One region of the Geobacillus sp. CCR genome, then DNA from elsewhere that is predicted to be linked to it. Evidence: predicted binding sites of a transcription regulator. Region 1 holds the regulator's gene; the other holds the start of a gene.
The links. Region 1 encodes Rex, which represses fermentation and respiration genes when NADH is low (regulators of the CRP and FNR family bind a similar motif). Its sites were predicted from a motif close to TTGTGAAATATTTCACAA; they were not measured.

Region 1 (10,766 bases):
CACCCGCAGGGGTGCTTGCACCCCGAGGGGGAAGGTTATTTGGCAGAAGAGAGCTAGGCGCTGGAACTGGACAGCAAGAAAAGTGGAGGCCGCCCGCTTATCGGCGAGCCGGAGCTGGACAATGCGAAAAGCGCAGGCGAGCGGCTTCTTCCGACGGTTATCTAGTTTTGAAGGAATGAATTTCCTTCTTGACATTGTTTGTTTTTCAAGTATAATAAATGATGTCAAAATCCAACCGCTTGCCTAGTGGCTATGGCGGAGGGGAAACACCCGTTCCCATCCCGAACACGGAAGTTAAGCCCTCCAGCGCCGATGGTAGTTGGGGCCAGCGCCCCTGCAAGAGTAGGTCGCTGCTAGGCAGCTTCATTCACCAGGGAGTTTCGACACGCCTCATTCCCTTTTTCTTTTTAGGGGCGATTGCGCAACAGGGCGATCTGTCAGCGAGCCAAAAGGCTGCGCGGGATCGTCCTTTTTGTTTTTCCCTTTCTCCTATGCCTATTTTTCGTTTTGGAAGTGGCGGCAAGATGTTCGGATATGATACAATTTCAAAAGCAAGAGTGAAGATGATAAAAGGGGATAAGGTAGAACAAAATGAAAAAAATTGAAATTTTGGTGCATTCTCCGGAAGAAACGAAGTCGGTGGCCCGCCGGCTGGCGGAACATCTTGAGCGGGGAATGGTCATCGCATTAGAAGGTGATCTCGGGGCGGGAAAGACGACGTTTACGAAAGGTCTTGCTGAAGGGCTGGGCATTACGCAAACGGTCAATAGCCCAACGTTTACGATTATTAAGCAATATGATGGTCGGCTTCCGCTTTATCATATGGATGTATACCGACTTGAAGATGAATGGGAAGATCTTGGATTTGACGAATATTTTGCTGGCGATGGTGTTACGGTTGTTGAATGGGCGCATTTGATCGCCGGCCAGTTGCCTGAGGAACGGCTGACCGTTTTCTTGTTTCATCGTGGCGGCGATGAGCGGTTGCTTCGCTTTGAGCCGTCGGGAGAGCGTTATGAACAGTTGTGCAAGGAGATTTTTCCGTCATGAAAGTATTGGGAATTGATACATCGAATATGCCGCTTGGCATTGCGTTGGTAGATGGTGATGTCGTGAAAGGGGAATTCATCACCAATGTGAAAAAAGACCATTCATCCCGGGCGATGCCAGCCATTGAGTTGTTGCTTCGACGATGTGACGTTGCTCCAAAAGATCTCGATTTAATCGTTGTAGCGAAAGGGCCGGGGTCGTATACCGGGGTGCGGATCGGCGTGACGATTGCGAAAACGCTTGCCTGGTCGCTCGGTATTCCGATCGCCGGAGTGTCGAGCCTTGAAGTGCTCGCCGCCAATGGCCGTTATTTTCCTGGGGTGATCGTTCCGCTGTTTGACGCACGGCGCGGACAAATTTACACCGGGCTTTATCGCTACGAAGGCGGTGCGCTCCGCTGTCTTGAGGAGGACCGGATTGTGGCGGCGGATGAGTGGGCGCGTCGGTTGAGCGAGCGGGAAGAGGATGTATTGTTCATTGGTGCGGATGCACCGCTATATCGTGATTTGTTTCGAAGTCATTTAGGCGAACGGGTTCACGTGGCCCCGCCGTCTTTGGCGTTGCCGCGTCCGAGCGAGTTGGTGATGCTCGGCAAACAAAAAGAGCGCGAGAACGCCCATGTGTTTGTGCCGAACTACCTCCGCCTTGCCGAGGCGGAGGCGAAATGGCTCGCGAAACAAAAAGGGGAACAGAACGATGGGGATCAATGTTCAATTTCGGCCAATGACCATTCATGACATTGATGAAGTCGTGCAAGTCGAGCGGGCATCGTTTACTTCGCCTTGGAGCCGTGAATCGTTTTACAACGAGCTCATGTACAACCGCTACGCCAAATATATCGTCATGGTGTACAACGGGCGGATCATCGGGTATGGTGGGATGTGGCTTGTCATCGATGAGGCGCATGTGACGAATGTAGCCGTGTTACCGCAGTTTCGTGGGCAAAAGCTTGGTGAAGCGCTCATGCGACGCTTGATGGACATGGCCAGGCAGCACGGGGCGGCGACGATGACGCTTGAGGTGCGCGTGTCCAATCATGTTGCCCAGTCGCTGTACCGAAAGCTAGGGTTTCGCAACGGAGGCATTCGCAAACGGTATTATCCGGATAACTTTGAAGACGCGTTAGTCATGTGGGTGAAGCTGAGATGAATGAGGACGTATATGTGTTAGGCATTGAAACGAGCTGCGATGAAACGGCGGCAGCAGTTGTGAAAAACGGAAGAGAGGTTTTATCGAATGTAGTGGCGTCGCAAATGGAAAGCCATCGGCGGTTTGGCGGCGTCGTGCCGGAAATTGCTTCCCGCCATCATGTGGAGCAAATTACGCTCGTTATTGAAGAAGCGATGCAGCAGGCCGGCGTATCGTTTGCGGGCCTTGATGCGGTGGCGGTGACGGCCGGACCGGGGCTTGTCGGAGCGCTTCTTGTCGGGGTCAACGCGGCGAAAGCGTTAGCGTTTGCCCATGGATTGCCGCTTATTGGGGTGCATCATATCGCCGGTCATATTTACGCCAATCAATTAGTGGCTGAAATGAAGTTTCCGCTGTTGGCGCTCGTCGTTTCCGGTGGTCATACGGAACTCGTGTTCATGAAGGAGCATGGGAATTTTGCGGTGATCGGTGAAACGCGCGATGACGCTGCCGGTGAGGCGTATGACAAGGTGGCGCGGGCTTTAGGCCTTCCGTACCCAGGAGGACCGCACATCGACCGGCTGGCTCATGAGGGAGAGCCAGTGATTGATTTGCCGCGAGCGTGGCTTGAGGAAGGTTCGTATGATTTCAGCTTCAGCGGCTTAAAATCGGCGGTTCTCAATGCGCTCCACAACGCGAAGCAGCGCGGCGAGGAGATCGATCCGAGACAGATGGCCGCGAGCTTTCAGGCCAGCGTCGTCGATGTGCTGGTGACGAAAACGGTGCAGGCCGCCAAAGAATACCGCGTACGGCAAGTGCTGCTCGCCGGGGGGGTGGCGGCCAACCGCGGGCTGCGGGCTGCACTGCAGGATAAAATGAAAGAGCTCCCCGATGTGGAGCTTGTCATCCCGCCGTTATCGCTATGCACCGATAATGCTGCGATGATTGCCGTTGCGGGAACAGTGTTATATCAACAAGGAAAGCGGGCTGATTTGGCGCTCAACGCCAATCCAAGCTTGCCGCTTGTCTAGGCAGTTGGCTGAAACGCGAAAGACACCGAAGGGCGATCCGTTTGCGGCAGGCAAACGGATCGTCCTTTTTGTTTTCATGTGAAAAAAGTTTGTGTATATTTTTATCCACAAATCTGTGGACAATGTGGAAAAAGCGGTAAAACATGATCAACATAAGAAAAACAATACACAGCGATTTTTGTGCAAAAGGAAGATGTTTTTTGTGGATAATGTGGAAAAGTTGGTGAATAACTTATATTCCATGGTGGAAATTGTGGATTCTTTTGTGGATAATGTGACTAACTAAAGAACAACCCGCCGAAACTAGAGGCGGGTTGTCGGTTATAGTGAAGTATAAAGCTGTTCCCATTCGGCCAATAACGTTTCGACTCGCTGCTTCCGCTCGTCGTTTTCTTGCGTCAATCGTTGCATCGTCTCATAGTCGCCGTAAACGGATGGATCACAAAGTTTTTGCTCGATCTCAGCGATTTGTGCTTCAAGCGCTGCAATCTCGGCTTCGATTTCATCCAAGCGGCGTTGGCGCTGGCGCCGTCGTTTTTTTTCCTCTTTTTCTTGCTCGTATGTCGTTTTGGCAGAATCACTTGCCGTTTCTGTCGGGCGGACGTTCAGGAGCGCCAATTCGCGCATTTCTTCTTTTTTGGCGATGTAGTAATCATAGTCGCCTAAGTATTCCGTTAGGCCTCCGCTGGAAAGTTCAAACACCTTTGTTGCGATTCGGTTGATGAAATAGCGGTCGTGGGAAACGAACAAAATCGTTCCCGGGTAGTCGATGAGCGCTTGCTCGAGCACTTCTTTGCTGTCGAGGTCTAGATGGTTTGTCGGTTCGTCCAAAAGAAGGACATTTGCTTTTTGCAACATCAGCTTGGCGAGCGCCAGGCGTGCTTTCTCCCCGCCGCTTAAAGCGGAGACCGGTTTTAAAACGTCATCGCCGGAAAACAGGAAGTTGCCGAGCACGGTGCGAATTTCTTTTTCTGTCTTTTCGGGGTAGGCGTCCCACAGCTCGTCAAGCACCCGTTTGTTCGATGACAAATCAGCTTGGTCTTGATCGTAATAGCCGATTTGGACGTTTGCGCCGTAGCGGAGCTCTCCTGTTTGGATAGGGAGTTTTCGGGCGATCGCCTTCAGCAATGTCGACTTGCCGATGCCGTTCGGCCCGACTAGGGCGACGCTTTCGCCGCGCGTGATGCGGAAGCTGATTTGGCGGATGATGGGTGCACCGTCGCCATAGCCAACGGCTATGTCTTCAGCGGTGAGCACTTCATAGCCGCTCGGTCGATCGATCGAGAACGAAAAGGAGGCTGATTTTTCATCGTCGACAGGCCGTTCGAGCCGTTCTATTTTTTCCAGTTGCTTTCGCCGGCTTTGCGCCCGTTTGGCCGTCGAGGCACGGGCGATGTTGCGCTGGATGAAGTCTTGGAGTCGGGCGATTTCTTCTTGCTGTTTCTCGTACCGTCTTAACTCTTGTTCGTATTGCTCGGCCCGCAACTCCAAATAGCGGCTGTAGTTGCCGGCATAGTGTTTGAGCGTGGCATTCGACAGTTCGTATACGTCGGTGACGATTTTGTCTAAAAAGTAGCGGTCGTGGGAAACAACCAGGACGGCACCGGGATAGGCTTGCAAGTACTGCTCCAGCCAAGAGAGCGTCTCAAGATCCAAATGGTTCGTCGGCTCGTCCAAAATCAATAAATCCGGCTTGGACAACAGCAATTTCCCAAGGGCAAGCCGCGTCCGCTGTCCGCCGCTTAACGACGAGACCGGCGTAGTTTTATAATCATATGAGGAAAACTGCAGCCCGTGCAAAACGGAGCGGATGTCGGCTTCGTATTGGTAGCCGCCTTGTTCTTTGTATTGTTCTTGCAGCTCGTCATACGTTTTCAGCGTTTTTTCATAGCGAGCGGGATCGGCGAGTACGTCCGGGTCGCCGAGTTGCATGCTGAGTTCGGCGAGCTGTTTTTCGAGTCCTAGAAGCGGGGTGAATACCTCAAGCATTTCGTCCCAAATGGAACGCGGCGAGTCGAGCCCGCTGTTTTGCGCCAAATAGCCGATTTTGATATGGTTTGGTTTGATGATTTTGCCGCTGTCGAAAGAGAGTTCACCGGCGATGATTTTCAACAATGTCGATTTTCCCGCTCCGTTGCGGCCGACAAGGGCGATTCGGTCGCGGGACTGTATTTCTAGTTTTATATTCGATAAAATAAGGTCAGCACCGAAATATTTCGTGAGCCCGTGCACTTGCAAAATGATCATGTCCGTCACCTCGCGAATAGTTTAACGCAAGTCGCGAAAACGGTCAAAGACGAATGATGAAAAATCGTGTATAGTGTATAAATGGAGGAGATTGTATTGTCATCGTTCACTCATTTCAATGAACAAGGGCGCGCGAAAATGGTTGATATTACGCACAAAGAAGATACTGTGCGAGTGGCTGTGGCGCAAACGAGCGTGACTGTCAGCCGGGAAATTTACGAAAAAATGACGAGCAATGCGATCGAGAAAGGGGATGTGCTCGCCGTCGCTCAAGTGGCGGGGGTGATGGCGGCGAAGAAGACAGCTGACCTTATTCCAATGTGTCACCCGCTTATGTTAAAGGGTGTGGACATTGCTTTTGCTTGGGAAAACGATGGAGAAGCGCATAAGCTCGTCATCACGGCAACGGTGAAAACGAAAGGGAGCACAGGAGTGGAAATGGAAGCGCTGACGGCCGCTTCGGTCTGTGCGTTGACAGTGTACGATATGTGCAAGGCGCTTGATAAAGGAATGGTCATCGGTCCGACGTATTTGGTCGAAAAAACGGGCGGGAAGTCTGGCCATTACCGACGGAAAACCGATTAGCTAGGGGATGAGATCATGAGCAACGAACAACCGAAAATTCCGCAGGCAACCGCCAAACGGCTGCCGCTTTACTATCGGTTTTTGAAAAACTTGCACGCTTCCGGCAAGCAACGCGTCTCCTCTGCCGAGTTGAGCGAGGCGGTGAAAGTCGATCCGGCGACGATCCGCCGTGATTTCTCCTATTTTGGCGCGCTTGGCAAAAAGGGATACGGGTATAATGTCAATTATTTGTTGTCGTTTTTCCGCCGGACGCTTGAAGAGGATGAGGTGACCGAAGTCGCCTTGTTTGGCGTCGGCAATTTAGGCACCGCCTTTTTAAACTATAATTTTTCGAAAAACAACAATACGAAAATCGTGATGGCGTTTGATGTCGATGAGCGGAAAGTAGGGACGACAGTCGGCGGGGTGCCGGTCTATCATCTCGATGAGTTGGAGGAGCGGCTTCACGAAAACATCCCGGTCGCCATTTTAACCGTGCCGGCCGCCGCGGCTCAAGCGCTGACCGACCGCCTTGTCGCGCAAGGAATTAAAGGCATTTTAAACTTTACTCCGGCGCGGTTGAACGTGCCGAACCATATTCGCGTCCATCATATCGATTTAGCCATTGAGCTGCAGTCGCTCGTCTATTTTTTGAAAAACTATCCATCGCCATCGTAAAAAGGAGAGAAGAACACATGAAATATTTGTTGCTCGTTGCTGTGATTTTGTTGCTGTTTGGCACGAAAAAGCTGCCGGAATTAGGGCGGTCGTTCGGCCAGTCGCTTCGCGAGTTTAAAGACGCCACAAAAGGGCTCGCTGATGACGAAGAAACGAAAACCGACCGATGACAAGGCAGGATGGAGAAACAATGAATGACAAAGAAATGTCGGTGTATGAGCATCTGGGTGAACTGCGAAAACGGCTCATCATCGTGCTCATCTTTTTTGCTGCGGCGCTTGTCGTTAGTTTCTTTTTTGTCGATGATGTCATTTTGTATTTGCAGCGAACGACCGAGGCGAAGCATTTGACCATGAACGCCTTCCGCCTCACCGATCCGATTAAAGTGTATTTTCAGTTTGCCTTTGTCATCGCGGCTGTACTGTCGGCTCCGGTGCTGTTGTATCAAATTTGGGCGTTTGTCAGCCCCGGTCTGTATGAAAAAGAGCGGAAAGTGACGTTAAGCTATATCCCGGCGTCGATCGTTCTTTTTTTAGCAGGCGTCAGCTTCGCTTATTTCGTCTTGTTTCCGTTTGTCGTTCGATTTATGAGCCGGCTGGCTGACCAACTAGGGGTTCAACAAATGATCGGCATTAATGAATATTTTCAGTTTTTGCTTCAGCTCGTGCTGCCGTTTGGCATCGTGTTTCAGCTGCCGATCGTCGTGTTGTTTTTCACCCGCTTAGGGCTTATTACGCCGCAGCTTCTTGTTCGCATCCGCAAGTATGCGTATTTAGCGCTGCTTATTTTAGCGGCGGTCATTACGCCGCCGGATGTGCTGTCGCAAGTGATCGTCATGATTCCGCTCACCATTTTGTATGAAGGAAGCATTTGGGTGGCGCGCATCGGCTATCGGAAAGCGCAGCGAGCAGTCGAGCAGGAAGGCAATGAGTGAGGCGGGACGAAAAACATTGAGAGGAAAGCGAGCAAGGCCGGGCCAAACGAAGGGGCTGTCTCAAAAGCCGCAAAACAGGGCTTTGAGGCCGGCCTCTTGTTTTTTTGTTTCCATTTTCACGATATGATCGCCGTCATGGGATTGATGTTCTGGTCCCTTCCCGCGCGAATCACGGGAAGGGGGTCAGCGTTTTGAGGCGAAAAGAAGGCGAAGGGCGGTGCCGAAATCAAAGGCAGCGAGCGCCGCTAAAGCGATGGTGGAGACGTTCCAAACCGTTTCATGAGCACTTTCGATGGCCAAATACGTAAACATTGAGCCTAAGACGAAATACAGAAGCGAAAACAGCCGAGGGTTTCGCATCATAGCCAAACCCTCCAAACGGCGAGCGGCAGCTCGGACTGGCGCATCATTTTCTCAATCTCGTCGGCCAATAGCGTCTGCATGACGACGACGAACGTATTCATGGCGACATGGGCGAAAATCGGTACGAAAATGCGTCCGGTTTTTGCGTATAAAAACGCGAATACCATCCCCATGGATGTGTACAGAAGCAAATGTTCCGGCTCCATATGGACAATGGCAAACAAAAGCGAACTGACAAGCGCAGCAAGCCAAAAGTTGTATTTTTCATAAAGCGAGCCGAAAATGATTTTGCGGAAGATGAGCTCTTCCAAAATCGGGCCGATGACGGAGGTGACGACGACCAACAGCGGCGTCAGGCGGATGATATCGATGATTTGCCTTGTATTTTCCGACCCTGGTTTGATGCCGAGCAGCCGCCATTCGATGTTGGCGGCGATGCTTTGGGCCGCGAGCGCCAAAAAGACGCCCAAGACCGCCCACATCCACGAGGAAGCAAGCGGCAGCCGCCGCATCATTCGTTCGTTGCGGTCACCGCGGAGCAGCCATAAAATCACGACGAACGCAAGCAGAAAGCTGATGACCGCCCAATACCCGGAAGCCAGTTTGGCGGCTTCGAGGCGGCTTTCCGTTCCTTGGCCGACGCCGAGGGCGCGAAGAAGCGGCACGCCGACAAAGGCGGACAGCTGCATGACGATATACGTGATGATGACGTACCAGTGGTTGCGTTTCAAACCCTCTACCCCTTTTATTTCAAATTATATCCGTATTGTAGCACATGTATGGCGAAAATAGTAAGAAAACTGCATCCTCGCATCCCACCTGACCGCCGTAAAAAAAATTAACCGGAGCCGTTTATCAGTCCGAGGAATGTGAAATAATGAAAATGGGCTCCGCGCGGATGGGGAGTAGAGGCAAAACAACCGGCTCCTTTTGCTCTTTCTTCTTTAGGAGAGAAAAACAGTTATTTTTTTGCATTTCCTACTTGCAAAACTGAAAGAAGTTCATTAATATTATAAGTGTGTTAGCACTCAATAGTGATGAGTGCTAATAAGAACGGTGAAAACTATCGTTAAGGAGGTTGTTCCCCGTGTTGAAGCCATTAGGCGATCGTATTGTCATTGAAGTCGTGGAAACAGAAGAAAAAACGGCTAGCGGTATCGTTCTGCCGGATACGGCGAAAGAAAAACCGCAAGAAGGCCGCGTTGTTGCTGTCGGTGCAGGCCGCGTGCTCGATAACGGCCAACGCATCGCGCCGGAAGTCGAAGTTGGCGACCGCATTATCTTCTCGAAATATGCGGGCACAGAAGTGAAATACGACGGCAAAGAATACTTAATTTTGCGCGAAAGCGATATTTTGGCTGTCATCCGCTAATATATGCGTTCATCACATAAACATTCCGAAAACATACTGGGTACTTAATCGGATACTTAACTTGTGGCACGCAGTCCAACAATTTCATAAGGAGGTAACGGGGTATGGCAAAACAAATCAAGTTCAGTGAAGAAGCGCGCCGTGCGATGTTGCGCGGGGTGGACAAACTTGCAGACGCAGTGAAAGTCACATTAGGTCCGAAAGGCCGCAACGTCGTATTGGAGAAAAAATTCGGTTCGCCGCTCATCACGAATGACGGGGTAACGATCGCGAAAGAAATCGAGCTCGAAGATCCGTTTGAAAACATGGGCGCGAAATTGGTCGCTGAAGTCGCCAGCAAAACGAACGACATCGCTGGGGACGGTACAACAACCGCTACGGTATTGGCTCAAGCGATGATCCGCGAAGGCTTGAAAAACGTAGCAGCTGGTGCCAACCCGATGGGCATCCGTCGCGGTATCGAAAAAGCGGTTGCTGTTGCGGTTGAAGAATTGAAAGCCATCTCCAAACCGATTAAAGGAAAAGAGTCGATCGCCCAAGTTGCTGCGATCTCGGCTGCTGACGAAGAAGTCGGCCAATTGATCGCTGAAGCGATGGAACGCGTTGGCAATGATGGCGTTATCACGCTTGAAGAGTCGAAAGGCTTCACGACGGAACTCGACGTTGTCGAAGGGATGCAATTCGACCGCGGTTACGTTTCACCGTACATGATTACGGATACGGAAAAAATGGAAGCTGTCCTTGAAAATCCGTACATCCTCATCACGGACAAAAAAGTATCGAGCATTCAAGAACTGTTGCCGGTCTTAGAACAAGTCGTCCAACAAGGCCGTCCGCTCCTGATCATTGCGGAAGATGTTGAAGGCGAAGCATTGGCGACGCTTGTTGTCAACAAACTGCGCGGCACGTTCAATGCGGTTGCTGTCAAAGCGCCTGGCTTCGGCGATCGCCGCAAAGCGATGCTCGAAGACATTGCGATTTTGACAGGCGGCGAAGTGATCTCGGAAGAGCTTGGCCGTGAATTAAAATCGACGACGATCGCGTCGCTTGGTCGTGCGGCGAAAGTTGTTGTCACGAAAGAAACGACGACGATCGTCGAAGGCGCTGGCGATTCGGAGCGCATCAAAGCGCGCATCAACCAAATCCGTGCGCAGCTTGAAGAAACGACGTCCGAATTCGATCGCGAAAAACTGCAAGAACGCTTGGCGAAATTGGCTGGCGGCGTAGCGGTCATCAAAGTCGGTGCGGCAACAGAAACAGAATTGAAAGAACGCAAACTGCGCATCGAAGACGCGCTCAACTCGACTCGTGCGGCTGTTGAAGAAGGCATTGTCGCCGGCGGTGGCACGGCTCTCATGAACATCTACAACAAAGTCGCTGCCATCGAAGCGGAAGGCGA
Region 2 (10,766 bases), on a different contig from region 1:
TCATAATGTTGTTTCGCCTCTTGGTAGCGTCCGAGCGAGGCGCACAGCTCCGCCAGCCGGAAGAGTGAAAGCCAATGGCCCATGGCGGCGGCTTCTCGGTAAAACGCCATGGCCTTGGACGGCCGGCCTTGCCGCTCATAAAGGACGCCGAGAGCGGAATGGGCCGAAGCGAGTTTCGGGCGAGCCGAGACAAGCTGTTTCAAAAACGCCCGGCCGCGCTCTCGAAGAGTTGGCGTTGTCAGCTGGTCGATGTAAAACTCGTACGCTTCTTCGGCATCAAACTCGGCGAGGCGCAGCCCTTCCTCCAACCACGACAGCGCCGTCTCGCGTCCTTCCTCCTCATCGGCGAAACCGTGGGCGATGAGCCATTTGCCTGCATTGAGCCAATATTCGCTGTTGTTGGCAAAACGGGTGCGCTGCTTGATTACATACCGGCGCGCCGCTTCCACATCCCCGCGCTCCGCGAGGGCGGCCGCCAAGCCTAGATGGGCAAACACGTCATCGCTGTCATGGCGGATCGCCTCTTCGTAGCACGAAACCGCTTGTTCCGCCTCTCCTTCCTCCATATAGAGATCGCCAAGGCGGACGTAAAGCGGCGCCAACCGCCAGGCGGCGGCCAATCCCTCTTCCAACACCGCTTTCGCTTTTTCCCGATCACCGTCGTCATCATACAAGTCAGCCAACATCAAATACGGGTACGGTTCCTGCGGGTCGAGCGCTTTGGCGACGCAAAAGCCGCGTTCCGCCTTGCGCCGGCGGCCGAGCTCCCGATCGCAGCGGGCCCGCTCATACCAAAGCTGGGCATCCCGCCGTTCGCGGCGCACAAGACGATCAAACCAGGCGCGCGCTTCGGCAAACCGCTTCGCGTGGAACAACAGCACACCATGGTTCGTTTCGATAAACAAATCGCCCGGATATAAGCTGACCGCTACGCGCGAAGAGATGAGCCCTTTTTCGATATGACCGGCGTACGCCGAGGCGAGTCCGAAATAGCTCCACACTTCCGGCTGATCTGGGTCCAACTGGAGCGAGGTGCGAAAATAGCGAGCCGCCTCTTCGTAGCGGCTGGCAAAAAAGGCGATTCGGCCGCGCAAATAATGGTAGAGCGGGCTTTGCGCCTTTCCTTTCACCCGTTTGAGCACGTCTTCAGCCTTCTCCATTTCTTGCGTGTAGACATACGCTTTCGCCGCCATCAGCAGCAAGTCGTTATGTTCGGGATACTCGCTCAAGACGCGCCTGGTGTAATCAAACACAAGCGGCTTCGCCTCATCGCTGCTAAAATGCTTCATGACATACAGCCATGTGTACGGGATGTGCTCATGCTTGCGCAAAAAGGCGACAAACGCGTCGAAATGCGCCTGCTCGTCCTCATCCATCTTTTCGGCCAACGCATGCAATTCGCGGAAATAGCGGTCTTCCTCTTCGGGGAGCTCGGCGGCGAGCGCCGCTTTTTCCCGGGGAAGCGCCACAATCGACAAATAATGCGTCCCTGCATACCATTTGGCAAGCTCGTCCTCGGAAACAACAAACGGATCAAATAGATTCGGGTCTTGCACGTACAACGCCCCAAGCCGCTCGTCATAGCCAAACAACACCTGCACGTGCGATGACTGTTCATAATCGACGCTTAACAGCACCGGAACGTCCTCATCAATCAGCCGCTTCCAACGAAGCGGCGAGCCGACGAAAAAGCGGCAAACAAAGCCAAGCTCTTCCAAATAATGAACCGTCGTCGACAATTTCGATCCGCGCACATCAAAAATATGTTGGGCCACTTCATCCTGCGTACGGGGGGAGCCAAGCAATCGAAGCATCATTTCCAAACTTGCCGGCACGCAATAGTTATGCTTTTGCACGACCGGCACAAGCGGCAGCACCACCGACCGTTTCCTTTGCCGCCCAAGCGCTCGGGCGTACGGCGTTTTTTCAAGCTGCGGCTCCGCTTTCACAAGCGATTCAAGCTTCTCCCATTCGTCAAGCTGGTAATACAGTTCGGCGCGCAAATGGGCGAAATAACGGCGATGCATATGAAGCGGATTCAGGCGGTCAAGTTCATCCATCGCCGCGAGCGCCTCACGGTAGGCGCGCACATCGCGCAAGCGGCGCACGCGCTCAGCGTAAAACGCCAGCACTTGCGGAAAGCGCCGCCCTCCTTCCTCCAAAACGGCAAGCGCCTCGTGGTGGCGGCCGTCAAGAGCGTACAAATCCGAAAGCAGCAAATAGCACATGTCGCCGCGCTCCGGGTCATCGAGACCGGCGCGAATCACCTGTTCGGCGCGCTTCCGGTCGCCGGTCTCGATATAAAAATAGCCCCACTTGTCATGCATCGGCACCGTCTCATAGCGGGCAACCACATCCATCCATTCGTGCGCCTCATCGATCCGCTGCATATCCAATAAAGCGCGCACCAACGCAAACGCCGCCCGGGCGATCGATTCCCTCGGCTCCTCCACCCGGCCTTCGAGCGCTTCTGTAAGACGCGGGGTGAGCGCCTCTTCCACATCGAGCGGCCGGCGGTTCTCGAGCCACTCATCACACACCCAAGCGAGCGTCTGCAACGTGTTGAACTTCCGGTGGGCGTACCGCGCGACAAGCCCGCTATGCCGGTACATGAGCGCATAATCAAACAGCCGGATGAGCGCCCGAAACGGCTCGATGCTGTCCCATGACGCCATGAGCGGCCGCCATTGAAACAATCCCATGTTTTCTAAATGCGGCCGCACCTGGGCAAGGGCATCCACGATTCGTTTTTCTTCAACGAGCAATGCGATCGGTTTGATATGATTCATACAAAGAAAACTCCCTTATTCTTTTTCCAGCTATTTATAAGTGTAGAACAAGCCCGGCAAAACAGCCACATATTTTTTCACAAAAATACCGACAAACAAAAAATGGCCTCTCCTTTGAACAGGATCAGCCATATACCGATTCGTTTTATCCGGCGTGCTTGGCGAAAAATTCGAGAGACCGTTCAATAATCATCGGTTGATCGTAATCGAGCGTCGCCACATGGTAGCTGTTTCGGAGGCGGACGATCTCTTTCTCCGTCGATGAAATGCCTTGAAAGATGATGTCGGCGTTTCCCGGCGGCACGACGTGATCTTCGTCGGAGACAAAAATCAACGCCGGACAGACGATGCGATCGAGTTTCGCTTTTGTCTGTGCCATCAGCCTAGCCAGCTGAAGAAGCGAAGCGGTCGGCGTTTTCTCGTATGCCAGCTCTTTCACATCCGGATTTTTCAAGTCCGAACCGATCGAATCCAGATACCTCGGCAGCTCGCCCCCGCCCGTCATCCCGGCGGCGATGGCCGGGATGTCGACAGCGGCGTTAATCGGCACGATGCCGCAGATGTCTGGGTGATGTTCCGCCAAATAAAGCGTGAGCGTCCCGCCCATCGACAGCCCGGTGACAAAAATGGTTTGGCATCGTTGTTTCAGCCATCCATATCCTTCTTCGACCGAGGCGACCCAATCGTGGAATGTCGTCCGTTCCATGTCTTCGTAATGCGTTCCGTGCCCTTTTAAGCGCGGCAGGCAAACGGTATAGCCGGCTTTCGCATACGCTTCAGCGAGCGGGCGCATGCTGTGGGGCGTGCCGGTGAATCCGTGCACGAGCAGCACCCCGACCGGCCCGTTTTCGGCGTAAAACGGCTCGGCGCCCGAGAGCACCGGATATTGTTCGCTCATCTTCCTCTCCCCCTTATCTAGTCAAATCCGTTCCTCTCACTATATTCGCCGCCGCACCTCTTTTTTCCTTTTTTGATCGGACGCCGTTACCACATCGACAACCATGACCGCCACCATTCGTGAAACAAGCCGTTGACGCCAAAATAGACGAATGCGATCCAAGCGATGCCAACCAATGCTTTCTCCATCCCTTTTCCCGTCCGATAGAGCGGCACTTTCCACCGCTTGGACGAAAACGGCCAAAACAGCGGCACCCCTTGAACAGAAAAAAAGTCTTCCACAATATGAAACAAGTAGCCGAGCACGAGCCCAGCGGTAAACGGCGACGCCGAGTCGCGCCAGACGAGGGCGGCAAGCACCCCCCAGACGATGAGCGAATGCGTCATGCCGCGATGGCCGAACGCTTCTTTTACTTTCCCCGCGACGCCGAACGAACGGCGGCCGACGTATGACGACGGCTCGTCAATGTCAGGAAGAAGGCTGCCGATGACAAGCCCCGCCGTATAGGCGGCGGTAAACGGCAGCTTTGTATGCGCGGCCGCCGCCGCGCCGAGGCATAATGTGGCAATGACATGGCTGGAGTATCGCAACGAAATCCCCTCAAACTTTTATCGTTTTCCCCATTATACCACAGAAAAGAATATTTGTTCGTTTCTTTGACGGATTTGTGACAATGATGCCAAGTGTGACAAAGTTAACATCGCGTTATTGACATCATGGCTATAGTTAAAAGTACACAACGCTAATAAGGAGTGAAGCAAATGAAACGAAAACGATCTCCGCTTGCCAACCGTTTCAAATATATTCGGCCGATCGAGCGCCAAGCCGACGGCCATAGCGAAACAACCTACGGCGACCGCGCCTGGGAAGATGCGTACCGTCGCCGCTGGCAGCACGACAAAGTCGTCCGCTCGACCCATGGCGTCAACTGCACGGGGTCGTGCAGCTGGAACATTTACGTCAAAAACGGCATCGTCACCTGGGAAGGACAGCAGCTCAACTATCCGTCGACCGGGCCGGATATGCCGGACTTTGAACCGCGCGGCTGCCCGCGCGGCGCGAGCTTCTCATGGTATATGTACAGCCCGCTGCGCGTCAAATACCCGTATGTCCGCGGCATCTTGCTTGACATGTGGCGCGAGGCGCTCTCCCATCATCCAAACAACCCGCTTGAGGCGTGGAAAAGCATCGTTGAAGACCGCGAAAAAGCGAAGCGCTACAAACAGGCGCGCGGGAAGGGCAGATTCGTGCGCGTCAGCTGGGATGAAGCATTGACGCTTGTCGCCGCTTCCTTATTGTATACGGTCGTCAAATACGGCCCGGACCGCAACGTCGGCTTCTCCCCGATTCCAGCCATGTCGATGGTCAGCCATGCCGCCGGATCGCGCTTCATGCAGCTGATGGGCGGGCCGATGTTAAGCTTCTATGATTGGTACGCCGACTTGCCGCCGGCGTCGCCGCAAATTTGGGGCGACCAAACGGACGTGCCGGAGTCAAGCGACTGGTACAACGCCGGCTACATCATCACCTGGGGCTCGAACGTCCCGCTCACCCGGACTCCGGACGCTCACTTTTTAGCCGAAGTGCGCTACCGCGGCACGAAAGTCGTCTCCGTCAGCCCAGATTACGCCGAGTCGACAAAATTCGCCGACGACTGGCTGTCGGTGAAGCAAGGGACGGACGGCGCCTTGGCGATGGCGATGGGGCATGTTATTTTAAACGAATATTACGTCAAACGGACCGTTCCATATTTTGAACGATATGCCAAAACGTACACCGATTTTCCGTTTGTCGTCACCTTAAAACAAAACGGCGGCGCATGGACGGCCGGCCGCTTCTTGTTGGCGAAAGACCTTGGCAAACAAACGAACAATGCCGAATGGAAGCCGGTCATCTATGATGAAAACACCGACTCGTTTGTCGTGCCGAATGGAACGATCGGCGCTCGCTGGGAAGACAAAGGAAAATGGAACTTGCGTCTTGTTGATGAGGAAACAGAACAGCCGCTTGAGCCACGCCTGTCGTTTTTAGGGAGCGAAGATGAAGTCATCTCGATCCAGCTTCCATATTTCACCGCTGAGGGCGGAAAAACGATCGAACGCGCGGTTCCAGTGAAAAAAGTGCAAACCGTAACAGGAGACGTTTACGTCACGACCGTCTATGATTTGATTTTGGCCAACTACGGCATTGACCGCGGCATCGGCGGCACAGTCGCCCGCTCGTACGATGACGAGGTGCCATTCACGCCAGCATGGCAAGAAGCGATCACCGGCGTCGACCGCGAACTCGTCGTGAAAATCGCCCGTGAGTTTGCCGACAACGCGATCGACACAAACGGCCGGTCGATGATCATCGTCGGCGCCGGGATCAACCATTGGTTCAACTCCGATACGATTTACCGCGCCGTCTTGAACCTTGTCTTGTTCGTCGGCGCCCAAGGGGTGAATGGCGGCGGTTGGGCCCATTACGTCGGGCAGGAAAAGCTGCGGCCGGTGGAAGGATGGCAGACAATCGCCACCGCCCGCGACTGGGTCGGACCAGCGAAATTGCAAAACGGCACGTCATTCTTTTACTTTGCGACCGACCAATGGCGCTATGAAGAGCGGCCGGTCGATGAGCTCATCTCACCGCTGGCCAAAAAAGCGCGCTATTCACACCCTGGCGATTACAACGTCTTGGCCGCGCGGCTTGGCTGGCTGCCGTCGTACCCGACGTTTAACAAAAACGGCATCGAGCTGTATAACGAAGCAGTAAGCCATGGAGCCCGCACGCCGGAAGAGATCGGCGCCTACGTCGCGAAACAGCTGAAAAAGAAAGAATTGCAGTTTGCGATCGAAGATCCGGACAACGAGGCGAATTTTCCGCGCAACTTGATCGTCTGGCGCGCCAACTTAATCTCAAGCTCCGGCAAAGGGCACGAATACTTCTTAAAACATTTGCTTGGCACGACGAACGGCTTGTTAAACGATGACCGCGACAGCCTGCGCCCGGAAGAAATCCGCTGGCGCGATGAAGCGCCGGAAGGCAAGCTCGATCTGCTTGTCAACTTGGACTTCCGCATGGCCGGCACAGCGCTCTACTCCGATGTCGTCCTGCCGGCAGCGACATGGTATGAAAAACATGACTTAAGCAGCACGGATATGCATCCGTTCATCCATCCGTTCAATCCAGCCGTGCCTCCGCTCTGGGAAGCGCGCTCGGACTGGGATATTTTCAAATCACTTGCGAAAGCCGTATCTGATGTCGCCAAACAAGCCGGCTTAAAGCCGATGAAAGAAGTCGTCGCCACTCCGCTGTTGCACGATACGGCGCAAGAGCTGGCGCAGCCGTTCGGTGAAGTGAAAGACTGGAGCAAAGGCGAAACCGAACCGATTCCGGGCAAAACGATGCCGAACATTCACGTCATTGAACGCGACTATACCCTTCTTTACGACCAAATGACCGCCTTAGGTCCAAATGTCGCCCGCCAGCCGATCGGCACAAAAGGGATTGCCTGGTCAGCGAAAGACGAGTATGAACAGTTGAAACGCCGGCTCGGCACTGTCCGGCGCGCTTCCATCGCCGACGGCTGCCCGGATATCAGCGAAGCGAAAAAAGCGGCTGAAGCGATTTTGACGCTGTCATCAACTACAAACGGCAAAATGGCGGTGAAAGCGTGGGAGGCGCTTGAGAAAAAGACGGATTTGAAATTGGCCGATTTAGCGAAAGAACGCGAGGAAGAATGCTTTACGTTTGAACAAATCACCGCCCAGCCGAAAACGGTCATCACCTCGCCGGCGTTCAGCGGCTCGGAAAAAGGCGGGCGGCGCTACTCGCCGTTTACGACGAACGTCGAACGGCTCATCCCGTGGCGGACGTTGACCGGCCGGCAGTCGTTTTACATCGATCATGAACTGATGCGCGAGTTTGGCGAAACGATGGCGACGTTCAAGCCGGTGTTGCCGCACCGTCCGTTTTCAAACAAACGCCCGAAAGAAAACGGAAAGGAAGTCATCTTGAACTATTTGACGCCGCATAACAAATGGTCGATCCACAGCATGTATTTCGACTCCTTGCCGATGTTGACGCTTTTCCGCGGCGGGCCGACCGTGTGGATGAACAAAGATGATGCGGCCGAAGCCGGCATCAACGACAACGACTGGATCGAATGTTTCAACGAAAACGGCGTCGTCGTCGCCCGCGCCGTCGTCTCCCACCGGCTGCCGCGCGGCATGGCGTTTATGCACCACGCGCAAGACCGCCATATTAACGTGCCGGGCACGAAGCTGACAAACAACCGCGGCGGCACGCACAACAGCCCGACGCGCATCCACGTAAAGCCGACGCATATGATCGGCGGATATGCACAGTTAAGCTACGGATTCAACTATTACGGACCGACGGGCAACCAACGCGACCTGTACGTCGTCATCCGCAAACTCGAGGAGGTTGATTGGCTTGAAGATTAAAGCGCAAGTCGGCATGGTGATGAATTTGGACAAATGCATCGGCTGCCATACGTGCAGCGTCACGTGCAAAAACACATGGACGAACCGCCCCGGCGCTGAATACATGTACTTTAACAACGTTGAAACGAAACCCGGAATCGGCTATCCGAAACAATGGGAAAACCAAGAGAAGTATAGAGGCGGCTGGGAGTTGAAAAACGGCGAACTGCGGCTCAAATCCGGCTCGAAAGCGATGCGGCTCGTCAACTTGTTCTACAATCCGTACCAGCCTACGATCGACGATTACTACGAACCGTGGAATTACGACTATGAAACGTTGACGAACAGCCCGCTAAAACAATACCAGCCAGTGGCGCGGCCGAAATCAAGCATCACCGGCGAATGGATGGAGCTGTCATGGGGGCCGAACTGGGAAGACGATCTGGCCGGCGCCCATATCACCGGTTTGCGTGATCCGAACGTTGTCAAAATGGAGCAGGCGATCCAAGCGGAATTTGAGAATGTCTTTATGATGTACTTGCCGCGCATTTGCGAGCATTGCCTCAATCCGTCATGCGTATCGAGCTGCCCGTCAGGCGCCATGTACAAACGCGACGAGGACGGCATCGTCCTCGTCGACCAAAACGCCTGCCGCGCTTGGCGGTATTGCGTCACAAGCTGCCCGTACAAAAAAGTGTATTTCAACTGGCAAACGAACAAAGCGGAAAAATGCACGCTCTGCTTCCCGCGCATCGAAGCCGGCATGCCGACGATTTGTTCGGAAACGTGCGTCGGCCGCATCCGTTACATCGGTGTGATGCTGTATGACGCTGACAAAGTGAAAGAAGCGGCGAGCGTCACAGATGAGAAACAGCTGTACCACGCCCAGCTTGATATTTTCCTTGATCCAAACGATCCAGCCGTCGCCGCCGCCGCGAAAGAAGCCGGCATCCCGGACGAATGGATCGCCGCGGCGCAGCGCTCGCCGATTTACAAAATGATCGTCAACTGGAAAATCGCTTTGCCGCTGCATCCGGAATACCGGACGCTGCCAATGGTATGGTACATTCCGCCGCTGAGCCCGATCATGAATACGATCGAAGGAAAAGGAAGCCAAGCGAGCGCCGATGACATCTTCCCGGCCATTGATGAAATGCGCATTCCGATCGAATATTTGGCGAATTTGCTGACGGCGGGCGATACGGCGCACATCCGTACGACGTTGAAAAAAATGGCGGCCATGCGTTCGTATATGCGGGCGAAACAAACGAACAAACAGCCGGACATCCGCCTCATTGAATCGCTCGGCTTAAGCCGTGAAGACATTGAAGAGATGTACCGTTTGCTCGCGATTGCCAAATACGAAGACCGCTTCGTCATTCCAGCATCGCACCGCGAAGAAGTCGCTGACTTGTACGCGGAACAAGGCAGCTGCGGGCTTGCATTTGCCGGCGGCCCGGGCGCTTGCGGCACGCTGTAAAAGGAGAAAGAAGGCGAGCCCCGCCCCTTCAACAATGAAATGGAGGATTTACGATGAACAGCGAACAACAACAAACGGTCTTTCTATGTGTATCGTATTTGTTGTCTTACCCGGACGAACAGTGGGCCGAATCGCTTCCTGACTGCCTAGACGCCATCCGCTCGCTTGACGATGAAACCGTCCGTGCGCCGCTTTTGGCAGTGGCCGAACAGCTCGCGGTCACCCCGGCTCGAGAGCGGATGGAGCAATATGTCGAAACATTTGATTTCGGCAAAAAAACGAATTTGTACTTGACGTATATGACAAACGGCGAGCAGCGGGAGCGCGGAATCGAACTCGTCGCCTTAAAAGCGCGCTACGAGGCGGCCGGATTCGCCGTCTCCGATCACGAGCTGCCCGACTACTTGCCGCTCATGCTTGAATGGATGGCCTATGCAGATCAAGAGCATACGACCGCCTTGCTCGCCGATTATGCCGGCCATATCCGCGAAATCGGCGACCGGCTGGCAGCGGCAGGCAGCCCGTATGCACAGCTGTTTGACGCGCTCAATCACACATTCACTCAACTCGGCGTGACGCCGCTCCCGAAAGGAGGTGCAACGGCATGGCCAGCCAATTTCTCTGGGTGATTGTTCCGTATTTGGCGCTTGTCCTATTTGTCGCCGGCCATATTTGGCGCTACCAGCGCGACCAGTTTGGCTGGACATCCAAATCAAGCGAACTGCTTGAAAAACGGCAGTTGCGCCTTGGAAGCCTTCTCTTTCACTGGGGCATTTTGTTCGTGTTTGTCGGCCACGTGATGGGCATTCTCATTCCCGAGCCGTTTTACGAGGCGCTTGGCGTGACAGAAGAGATGTACCACGCCCTCGCCTTGGCAGGCGGCATTCCGGCCGGCTTGGCGGCCTTCGTTGGTTTCGTGATCCTTTTTCGCCGCCGCTTGACGGTCAAGCGCGTACGGGTGACAAGCAGCACCGGCGACTGGGTCGCGCTCGGATTTTTGCTTGTCGTGATCGCCAGCGGGTTGTCGTCGACGTTTCTGAACATCGATTCGCACGGGTTTGATTACCGGACGACAATCGGCCCGTGGTTTCGCGGCCTTCTTACGTTCCGTCCGAACCCAGCTTATATGGAAGCGGTGCCGCTTTGGTTTCAGATTCATATTCTCGCTGCAT

Region 2: ACVBDQ_RS08180 (nitrate reductase subunit alpha) is a predicted target of Rex. The motif match lies at 4,371-4,388, and genes of this name have one in related genera.

What each region holds. Positions count from the first base shown of each region.
Region 1 is NZ_JBREBQ010000040.1:175-10,940, forward strand. Features, by position in the region: rRNA gene rrf (5S ribosomal RNA) at 243-359, shown strand; gene tsaE (tRNA (adenosine(37)-N6)-threonylcarbamoyltransferase complex ATPase subunit type 1 TsaE) at 592-1,050, shown strand; gene tsaB (tRNA (adenosine(37)-N6)-threonylcarbamoyltransferase complex dimerization subunit type 1 TsaB) at 1,047-1,787, shown strand; gene rimI (ribosomal protein S18-alanine N-acetyltransferase) at 1,747-2,199, shown strand; gene tsaD (tRNA (adenosine(37)-N6)-threonylcarbamoyltransferase complex transferase subunit TsaD) at 2,196-3,209, shown strand; gene ACVBDQ_RS15280 (ABC-F family ATP-binding cassette domain-containing protein) at 3,531-5,456, opposite strand; gene moaC (cyclic pyranopterin monophosphate synthase MoaC) at 5,553-6,041, shown strand; gene ACVBDQ_RS15290 (redox-sensing transcriptional repressor Rex) at 6,057-6,698, shown strand; gene tatA (twin-arginine translocase TatA/TatE family subunit) at 6,716-6,868, shown strand; gene tatC (twin-arginine translocase subunit TatC) at 6,889-7,632, shown strand; gene ACVBDQ_RS15305 (YdiK family protein) at 7,816-7,995, opposite strand; gene ACVBDQ_RS15310 (CPBP family intramembrane glutamic endopeptidase) at 7,992-8,726, opposite strand; gene groES (co-chaperone GroES) at 9,083-9,367, shown strand; gene groL (chaperonin GroEL) at 9,472-10,766, shown strand, end outside.
Region 2 is NZ_JBREBQ010000012.1:50,779-61,544, reverse strand. Features, by position in the region: gene ACVBDQ_RS08195 (bacteriocin-processing peptidase family protein) at 1-2,789, opposite strand, end outside; gene ACVBDQ_RS08190 (alpha/beta hydrolase) at 2,935-3,687, opposite strand; gene ACVBDQ_RS08185 (metal-dependent hydrolase) at 3,774-4,277, opposite strand; gene ACVBDQ_RS08180 (nitrate reductase subunit alpha) at 4,449-8,135, shown strand; gene narH (nitrate reductase subunit beta) at 8,125-9,594, shown strand; gene narJ (nitrate reductase molybdenum cofactor assembly chaperone) at 9,648-10,223, shown strand; gene narI (respiratory nitrate reductase subunit gamma) at 10,199-10,766, shown strand, end outside.